3 regions of the Blastococcus jejuensis genome follow, and region 3 is predicted to be linked to each of the others. Evidence: riboswitches for the same ligand, from Rfam matches in the RefSeq annotation. Region 3 holds a riboswitch; each other region holds the start of a gene.
What was found. A riboswitch is a leader RNA that binds a small molecule or an ion and turns the genes downstream of it on or off. The one in region 3 is predicted to bind cyclic di-AMP.

Region 1 (3,237 bases), on a different contig from region 3:
CATGAACGTCGTCGGCGACCTGTTCGGCGCCGGGAAGATGTTCCTGCCGCAGGTGGTGAAGTCCGCCCGCGTCATGAAGAAGGCCGTCGCCTACCTGATCCCGTTCATCGAGGCGGAGAAGCGCCCCGGCGACGCCGAGCGCGCCATCGGCAAGGTCGTCATGGCCACCGTCAAGGGCGACGTCCACGACATCGGGAAGAACATCGTCGGCGTCGTCCTGCAGTGCAACAACTACGAGGTCGTCGACCTCGGCGTGATGGTGCCCGCCCAGCGCATCCTGGACGCCGCCAAGGAGGAGGGCGCCGACATCATCGGGCTCTCCGGCCTCATCACGCCGTCCCTGGACGAGATGGTGAACCTCGCGTCGGAGATGGAACGCCAGGGCTTCGACATCCCGCTGCTCATCGGCGGGGCCACCACCTCGCGGGCGCACACCGCGGTGAAGGTCGCGCAGAAGTACCACGGCCCGGTGATCTGGGTGAAGGACGCCTCCCGGTCGGTGCCGGTGGTCGCGGCCCTGCTGTCCGACGAGCAACGCCCGAAGCTGCTGGCCGAGACCGACGCCGAGTACGAGACGCTGCGGGAGCGGCACGCCGCCCGCCAGGACACGCGCACGATGCTCCCGCTCGCCGCCGCGCGCGCCGCCGCACCGGAGATCGAGTGGAGCAGCTACCACCCGCCCCGGCCGAGGATGCTGCTGCAGCAGGCGATGGACGTGTGCGCGGGGCCCTCGTGCGACCACCTGCACCACGTGGCGACGCAGTTCGTCCGCAGCTTCCCCGACTACCCGCTGGAGGAGCTGCGGCACTACATCGACTGGCAGCCGTTCTTCACCACCTGGGAGATGCGCGGCCGGTTCCCCGACATCCTGCACAACCCGGCGTCCGGTGAGGCCGCCCGCCGGCTGTACGAGGACGCGCAGCAGATGCTCGACCAGATCATCGCGGGCCGGTGGCTGCGGGCCAGCGGTGTGTTCGGCCTGTTCCCGGCCAACCAGGTGCCCGGCGACGACATCGAGGTCTACACCGACGAGTCCCGCCGCACCGTGCTCACGACCCTGCACCAGCTGCGGCAGCAGACCGAGGGCCGCGACGGCTCGGCCCGCAAGTCCCTCGCCGACTTCGTCGCGCCCAAGGAGACCGGCCTCCGCGACTACGTGGGCGCCTTCGCCGTCACGGCGGGCCTGGGTGCGGGGGAGCGGGTCGCCGCGTTCAGGAAGGCCAACGACGACTACAGCGCGATCCTGCTCGAGTCGCTGGCCGACCGGCTGGCCGAGGCGTTCGCCGAACGCCTGCACGAGCGCGTGCGCAAGGAGTTCTGGGCCTACGCGCCCGACGAGCACCTCGACAACGACGCGCTGATCGCCGAGAAGTACCACGGCATCCGGCCCGCACCGGGCTACCCCGCCTGCCCCGAGCACACCGAGAAGCGGACCATCTGGGAGCTGCTCGACGTCGAGGCCCGCACCGGGATCGAGCTCACCGAGAGCATGGCCATGTGGCCGGGCGCGGCGGTCAGCGGGTTGTACTTCTCGCACCCCCAGGCGCGCTACTTCGTGCTGGGGCGGCTCGGGCGCGACCAGGTCGAGGACTACGCCCGCCGCAAGGGCTGGACGGTCGACGAGGCCGAGAGGTGGCTCTCGCCCAACCTCGGCTACCGCACCGAGGACGAGTGACCTCGTCCACATCTGGCAGAGGATCACAGTTCGGTAACGCGGATTCGTAGTACGTTGGCCTGCGTCCGCCGGGCCCCGCTCCTCGATCGAGGACCTCGGCCGGACACCGCCGAACTGCGCGCGGCCGAGCGTCGCGAGCAGACCGGGGACCCATGGTTCCTCTGGGGTGAATCCTGCGCGCGCGTGCGCGTGCCAGGTAGGGCAACTTCCGGCCCGAACCCGTCAGCTAACTCGGTAGGCGGCTAGGGAAGAACGGAGAGCCGCCCCTGTGGCGTCCCTGAACCTGCGCTTGCGCTCCATGACCACCCGCTCCATCTCCACCCGATCCACGGCCACCGAGGGCCGGCCCGCCGACGAGCATTCCGACGGCGCACCGCTCGACCTCATCGCCCGACCCGACGGTCGCCGGCACGGCGCCCCGCACTCCCGGGTGGCCTACGCCCTGGGGATCTCGGCTGTGTGCACGCTGGCCTTCGTCGACCTGGTGGCGGCGGGCCCGGCGGCGACCGCCACGGCCAGCTCCCAGTCGCCGTCCGTCGCCGTCGCCGACGCGCTGGGCATCGACGGCACCGGCGTCGACCAGCCGTCGACGGCGGACTCCGAGTTCCTCGGACAGCTCGCCGCGAGCCGGGCCGAGCGCGACGCGGACCAGGCGGCGGCGGCCGCGTCCCAGGCCCAGGCCGAGCAGGCAGCGGCGGAGGCGCAGGCCGCGGCGGAGGCCCAGGCGGCAGCCGAAGCCGCCGCGGCCGAGGCAGCAGCGGCCGAGGCAGCCGCGGCCGAGTCCGAGGCAGCGGCAGCGCCCGCGGCCAGTTCCAGCGGGACGGCGGCCACCGCCGTCGCGCGGATCTCCAACAGTGCCGGGCCGGTGCGACCGCAGGCGCAGGCCGCCGCGGACGCGGTGGTCTCGAACGTGCCCGGTGCCGCCGGCATCACCATCGGCGGCACCCGCGCCAGCGCCGCCGACCCCGGCGGTCACCCCTCCGGGCTGGCCCTGGACTACATGTGCAGCCCGTCCCTGGGCGACGCGATCGCCCAGTACCACATCGACCACTGGGACGAGCTGGGCGTGGAGTACATCATCTGGCAGCAGCGGATGCTGAGCTCGCCCGGCGGCTCCTGGCAGCCGATGGAGAACCGCGGCAGCGCGACGGCCAACCACATGGACCACGTGCACGTGAACTACCGCTGACCACCCGTCGTGACCTTGGCCACGCGCCAAGGCCCTGACCAGCGGTTCTCCGGGCCGTGGCCGCGTCGGCCACGGCCCGGGCCATCCTGCGGTGGGACGATGGCCGGGTGGAGGCAGTGCTGTTCGACATGGACGGAACCCTGGTCGAGACCGAGCAGCACTGGGGGACGGCGCTGCACGAGTTCGCCCGGCGCCTCGGCGGCCGGCTCTCCGACGAGGCTCGCGCAGCCACCGTCGGCACGAGCATGCGGACGTCGATGACCCTGCTCCACGACGACCTCGGCCTCGAGGTCACGGACGACCAGTTGCTCGTCGCCGCCCGCTGGGTCGAGGGCCGGGCCGCGGAGCTGCTGGCGGGGGAGATCATCTGGCG
Region 2 (3,237 bases), on a different contig from region 3:
TCCCGGCGCGGCGGAGCACCGAGACCTGCTGGGAGAGGTGCGAGAGCTCGAGGCCGGTCGCCTCGGCCAGCTCGCCGACCGTGTGCTCGCGCTCGGCCAGCAGCTCGAGCACGCGGACCCGGGCCGGATGGGCGAGCGCCTTGAACAGATCGGCCTTGGCCTCCGCGATGGGCCGGCCGGGGGTGAAGGGCACACTCCGACTCTAATGGCTTGATGAACCCGTCAACTCGTCAATCCGCTGTGACTCCGCTCGCAGACGCGACGACCCCGCTCGCAGACGCGACGACCCCGCTCGCAGACGCGACGACCCCCCCGGTCCGCGGACCGGGGGCGTCGTCGTGCGTGGTTCTGGGGGGCGGCTCAGTACCAGTTGTTGGCCTGCGAGTGCCCCCAGGCACTGCAGGGCGAGCCGTACCGCTGCTCGATGTAGATCAGCCCGGCGTCGATCTGCCGGTAGCCGTCGGAGGTTTTGGCGATCCCCGTGCCGGCCCAGGTGGAGTCGAGGAACTGCGGGATCCCGTACGCGGTGCTCGTCGGGTTCTGCGCGTTCGGGTTCCAGCCGCTCTCCTTGCCCCACAGGCTCTCCAGGCAGGAGAACTGGTTGGCGTCGCCACCGAGCTGCGCGAGCGCGTAGTCCTGGAAGGAGCCGGCCGGAGCGGTCGCGGCCGGCGCGGCCTCCGCCGCCGCGGCCTCCTCGGCCGCGGCCCGGGCGGCTTCCTCGGCGGCCACGCGCGCGGCCTCCTCGGCGGCGGCCTGCTCGGCCGCGAGCCGCTGCTGCTCGGCCAGGTCGGCGGCGGCCTGGGCCTGCGCGGCCGCGGTCTGCTCGGCACTGCGCTCGGCCCGGCTGGCCGCGAGCTGCCCGAGCGAGTGGGCGGCGTCCTCGCCGATGACGGCCGAGCCGGCGTCGGTGCCGCCCCCGCCCTGGATGCCGAGCTGCTCGGCGATGCTGACCGACTCCAGCTGCGCGCCGTCGGCCTGGGCGGCGGGCTCGCCGGAGGCGAGCACGTTGACCATCAGCGCGCCGGCGGCGGCGACGCTGAGGTAGAGCGCGGGACGACGGGCGGTGTTCGGCGGGCGACGGTGCGCTCCGGTACCGCGCTCACTGCGGGCATGCGGACGGATCATGGTGCGGAGGTTCATGGGGTGGGACGACTCCGAGGGCGTCAGGGCGCGACAGGACGGCATGCCAGGCAGGCAGTGCCCCTGCGACGCGTTCTTCCGTGTAGCCGCCTACCGAGTTAGCTGACGGGTTCGGGCGGGAAGCAGCCCTACCGGCCCCGAGCTGACGCTCGCGGGCTGGATTCACCCCAGTACTGCGGTGGGTCCCCGGCTCGCCTTCCCCGGAGGGTCGGCGACTCAGCGGCGTCCAGCGCGGATCTCCCCGGGTGGGGACACGACGACCGGCCGGACCGCCCCAACGTAACCGCCGTTACCGCACCGTGACAATCGAAACGTCGAATTCCCGGCGTGACGAGGATCGCGTCGGTGCGTCAGGGCAGCCGCCACACCGTCGTCCGGCGCACGAGCGGGCCTTCGGTGTCGGGGACGTCGTACGTGGCCGCGGCGACCAGCCCCTCGCGCGGGACGTAGGGCCGCCCCGGGTCCCCGAGGAGGACCACGGCCCCGCCGAGCCAGGCGCGCCCCAGGAACGGCAGCACGCGCTCGGTCATCGCCCGGTCGTAGCAGACGTCACCGGCCAGGATGACGTCCACGTCCGGCGGTTCCGCGTCGAGGACGTCGCCCACGACGGCGATCGGGGCGACCCCGTTGGCCTCTGCGTTCACCGCGACCGCGGTGGCGCTGTAGGGGTCGGGATCGCTGGCGAGCACCGCGCGGGCGCCGGCCAGCGCCGCGGCCACGGCGACGAGGCCGCTGCCCGCCCCGAGGTCGAGCACGCTGCGCCCGGCCACCACCTCGGGGTGGTCGAGGACGTAGCGGGCCAGCGCCTGGCCGCCGGGCCAGGCGGCGGCCCAGAAGGGGGGTTCCTCGGCCGGCCCCACCTGCTCGCTCTCCATCGCCTCCCACAGCGCGACGACGTCGGCGGCGACGTGCAGCCGGACCTCCGGCACGAGAGCGGACCGCTCGAGCCGGGTGTACCGGCGGACGAAGTCGGCGGGAACGTGGCTCGACACCTGCTCAGTCTCGCGCGGGAGGGCCGACCTGCCGGCCGGCACGTCGCGCGATCAGCCGCCAGTAGGAGCCGGGCAGCAGCCGGACCAGCACGTCGGGGACCTTGGCGCTCCATCCGATCAGCAGCCGCGGGCGGCGCCGCTCGATCGCCGCCACGATCTGGGCCGCCGCCTTCTCCGGGGGCATCGTCAGCAGCTTGGCGAACTGCGCGCGCCCCTGCTCGTACTCCTCGGCCGACACCCCCGAGCCGACGCGGACGGTCTCGGCGATCCGCGTCTTGATGCCGCCGGGGTGGACGACGGTGACGCCGACGCCGTTCTCGGCGAGCTCGTGCCGCAGCGCCTCGCTGAATCCCCGGACGGCGAACTTGCTCGCCGCGTACGCCGCCTGCCCGGGCGGGGCGAAGATCCCGAAGATGCTCGACACGTTCACCAGGTGCGACCCGGGACGGGCCTTCAGCGCCGGCAGGAACGCGCGGGTCAGCGTGACGACGGCGCGGAAGTTGATCGACATCAGCCAGTCGAACTCGTCGGCGGTCACCTGGTCGAACCGGCCGCCGAGCGCCACGCCCGCGTTGTTGACCAGCAGGGTCACGTCGGGGTGCGCCGCAGCGAGGTCGGCCGCCACCCGGACCGTGGCGTCGTCGTCGGCCAGGTCGACGACGGTGGTGGCGACGGCGAGCGACGGGTGCGCCGCCCGGATCCGGCCGGCAACGGCGGCCAGCCGCTCGGCGTCCCGGTCGAGCAGCACCAGGTCGCTGCCGCGCGTCGCCAGCTGCTCGGCCAGCGCCTCGCCGATGCCGCTGGCCGCGCCGGTGACCACGGCCGTGCCGCCCCCGAAGCGGTAGGGGCCCATCAGGCGGCCCGCCGGGCCGGCGCCGCCGCGCGCTGGAAGGTCATGCCCTCGTCGTCGAGCGGGCCACGGCGCATGAGGGCGACGTCGCGCAGGTAGTTCTGGTGCAGCTTCCAGGGCTTGCGCGAGCCCTGCTTGGGCAGGGCGCCGAGGCTGCGCTGCACGTACCCGGACGCGAGGTCGAGGAAGGGCTCGTCGCCACCCTCGGGCGGGGCCACCGGCGTGGCCGAGACGTAGCCGTGCTCGTCGAGGTGT
Region 3 (3,237 bases):
GATGGAGACAGTGCGTGTCCAGGGACAGCGCCCCGGGATCGAAGCCGGGTCAACGAAGTCATGGGCGGACCGGTCGACGTCTGCAGCCACCGCCCTCCATGGCGGGGAAAGGGCCGGCACTCCTGACCGCCGCCGTCGTCGGCGCCGCACTGATGAGCCTGTGGCCGCAGTCCGCGCCGACCACGGAAAACAGGTCGGTGCTCGCGGCCACGCACGGGCTCGGTCTTGATGGGGGCGCCAGCTTCGCCGAGGAGACCGATCCCCGACGGGACGTCGCACTGATGGCGGCGGCATCGCGCCTCGAGGACGTCCGCGTCACCCGGGCCGCCCGGGAGGCTGAAGAAGCACAGCGGCGAACGCTGCCTTTAGGCGGCACCCTCACCACCGCCTTCGCCATGCGGTGGGGCGAGATGCACTGGGGCGTGGACATCGCCGCACCGATGATGACGCCGGAGTACGCGGCGGCCGCAGGCACCGTCCTGCGTGCCGGCCCCGCCAGCGGCTACGGGAACGTCATCTACATCCAGCATCTCAACGGCGACGTCACCGTCTACGGCCACATGGAGCAGGTGCTCGTGGAGGCCGGCCAGGAGGTCGAAAGCGGTCAACTGATCGCTCGCGTGGGCTCACGGGGGTTCTCGACCGGCCCTCACCTCCACTTCGAGGTCTGGGCGGGCGGGCTCGACGGTCGGCGGGTCGACCCGCTCGACTGGCTCGCCGAACAGGGAATCACCCTCTGACGGCGCGCGGCGGGGATCAGACGTCGACGCCCCGTTCACGCAGGTAAGCCAGCGGATCGACCGGATCCCCCCCGAGTCCTCCCAGTCGCACCTCGAAGTGCAGATGCGGCCCGGTGGACTGGCCGCGATTCCCGACCAATGCGATGGTCTCGCCGGCCTGGACGACCTGTCCGGCCGATACGAGGATCTCCTCCATGTGGCCGTACACGGTGACGTCACCGTTCTCGTGCTGGATGTAGACCGCCTGCCCGAATCCTGAGGCCGGGCCGGCCTCCAGGACGATTCCGTCCATCGCGGCGTACTCGGGCGTCAACATCGGCGCGGCAAGGTCCACTCCGCCGTGCAGCGTGCCCCAGCGCGGCCCGAACGGACTCGTGAGTCGGGCGCCGTCGATCGGCATCACCGCCTCGGCATCGGCTGGGCCACTCGCCGCTGCCCGGGCCGCCTCAGCGGCCGCGGCCGCCTCGGCCGCTGCTTGCGCTTCGGCCTGCGCGCGAGCCGCTGCGGCGGCCTCCTCAGCCCGCGCTTGGGCGTCGGCGGCCGCCGCTTGCTCGGCTTCGCGCTGGGCACGGCTGGCCGTTAGCTGCTCGAGAACAGTCCGCTGCTCGGCGGGTGTGGCGGCATCGACGCCGAGGGCGTCGGCCACGCTCGTCGTCCGGGCAACCGAACCCGTACTGGCTGTTGCCGCAGCCGACGGCTCCCCCGCCAGGAGGACGGCCAAGCTGAACGCCCCGGCGGTCGTGGCCGTCAGCAGCATCACCGACCCGGCGTGGGCGCCGACTCGAGGGCGGTCGACGCGAAGCGGCGCTCGATTTCGCCGGGCCCAGGAGGTCGCGCGGGGCTTGTGGTTTCCGATGTTCGCGGCGTCGTCGTCCGCGAAAGCAGCTTGATTCAGCGTCGCCACAGGGGGCGGCTCTCCGTTCCTTCCTCACCGCCTACCGAGTTAGCTGACGGGTTCGGGCCGGAAGATGCCCTACCTGCGCTCGGTGCACGCAGGATTCACCCCAGAGGATCCATGGGTCCCCGGTCCGCCACGGTGTCTCCCGTGGACGGTTCGGCGGTGTCCGATCGAGGTCCTCGGTCGAGGAACGGGGCTCGGCGGACAAGAAGCGACAGTACTACGATTCGACTTAGTTGACAGTTGTGCTTGTGAACCCTCCGGCGCTGAGTGCCGGGGATCCCGGCGTCAGCCCCGCTCGCCAGGCGGCCGGCTACCCCGACCACAACGGATCGGTTCGAGGCCGCGCGACACCGAGCGGTGACAGGCAGAGCCGCTGCAGCCAAGACCGGTCGGGCGCGGCCACGACCTGGCAATGGGTGCGCCGGTATCGAGCAGGGCGCCGGTCGCAGCGTCTACTATTTAGGATAGTAGGAGTGCGGCCGGCCGGGACCGGCACAGAGGTACGCAACCGCCAGTCCGAGCGGCGAGCAACGGCTTCACACATGCCGTCGATCCAAGGAGTTCAGACGTGTCCGATCCGACTGCGGGCCCTGCGATGGCATCACCGCGCCTCAGCCGGCGACGCTTCCTCCAACTCGGCGCGGCCGGCGGTCTCGTGGTAGGTGGCGGCCTCGCCGGCCTCCAGTTCGTTGGCGAGGACACCCCCTCCCCGATCGGGCCCCGCTCACCAGCGGTCGCCCAAGCAGAGGCCGCACGCACGTCGACCGGGCGTGCCGTTCAACGCCGATTGCGGGTTGCTCCGGCGACGCTCGACCTGGGTGGAACGACCGTGCAGACCTGGGCCTTCGACGAAACAGTCCCTGGCCCCGAGATCCGGGCCAACGTGGGTGATGAACTGCACGTGCACGTGCGCAACAGCCTACCCGATCCGACGACCATCCACTGGCACGGCGTGGCGCTACGCAACGACATGGACGGAGTCCCTGGGCTCACTCAGGCAGCCGTCGAGCCGGGAAGCGTCTTCGACTACTCCTTCGTCCTCCCCCATCCGGGAACCTATTTCTTCCATCCGCACGTCGGCGTCCAGCTCGACACGGCACTGTATGCGCCCCTCATCGTCGAGGATCCCGCTGAATCCGGGAACTACGACGAGGAGGCCGTGCTCGTCCTCGACGATTGGACCGATGGCCTTGGCGACTCTCCCACCGACGTCTTGGCGATGTTGAAGCGCAACGGCATGGAGATGGGCGGCATGGAGATGGGCGGCATGGAGATGGGCGGCATGGAAGCCGATCCCGAGGCGCCGTTGGGCGAGGACACCGGGGACGTCGCCTATCCCGCGCACCTGCTGAACGGACGATTGCCCTCTGCTCCGGTGACGGTCGGGTCTCGGCCGGGACGACGAATCCGCCTCCGCCTCATCAACGCCGGCAGCGACACCGCCTACCGCTTCGCCGTCGGGGGCCATCGGTTGACCGTGACTCACGCCGACGGATTCCCGGTCCGACCCGTCGAGGTCGACACCCTGATCCTCGGGATGGGCGAGCGCTACGACGTCGTCATCACGGCGGGCGACGGATCATTCCCGATCGTCGC

Region 1: another riboswitch for cyclic di-AMP. It lies ahead of ABD644_RS10230 (VldE C-terminal domain-containing protein); the one in region 3 lies ahead of ABD644_RS07990 (M23 family metallopeptidase).
Region 2: another riboswitch for cyclic di-AMP. It lies ahead of ABD644_RS06425 (aggregation-promoting factor C-terminal-like domain-containing protein); the one in region 3 lies ahead of ABD644_RS07990 (M23 family metallopeptidase).

The regions. Positions count from the first base shown of each region.
Region 1 is NZ_BAAAVV010000004.1:131,056-134,292, reverse strand. Features, by position in the region: gene metH (methionine synthase) at 1-1,675, shown strand, start outside; cyclic di-AMP (ydaO/yuaA leader) riboswitch at 1,788-1,931, shown strand; gene ABD644_RS10230 (VldE C-terminal domain-containing protein) at 1,974-2,864, shown strand; gene ABD644_RS10225 (HAD family hydrolase) at 2,972-3,237, shown strand, end outside.
Region 2 is NZ_BAAAVV010000002.1:568,634-571,870, reverse strand. Features, by position in the region: gene ABD644_RS06430 (ArsR/SmtB family transcription factor) at 1-193, opposite strand, end outside; gene ABD644_RS06425 (aggregation-promoting factor C-terminal-like domain-containing protein) at 361-1,125, opposite strand; cyclic di-AMP (ydaO/yuaA leader) riboswitch at 1,212-1,364, opposite strand; gene ABD644_RS06420 (class I SAM-dependent methyltransferase) at 1,491-2,132, opposite strand; gene ABD644_RS06415 (SDR family NAD(P)-dependent oxidoreductase) at 2,137-2,985, opposite strand; gene ABD644_RS06410 (flavin-containing monooxygenase) at 2,985-3,237, opposite strand, start outside.
Region 3 is NZ_BAAAVV010000003.1:187,224-190,460, forward strand. Features, by position in the region: gene ABD644_RS07985 (M23 family metallopeptidase) at 99-740, shown strand; gene ABD644_RS07990 (M23 family metallopeptidase) at 757-1,644, opposite strand; cyclic di-AMP (ydaO/yuaA leader) riboswitch at 1,658-1,810, opposite strand; gene ABD644_RS07995 (multicopper oxidase family protein) at 2,210-3,237, shown strand, end outside.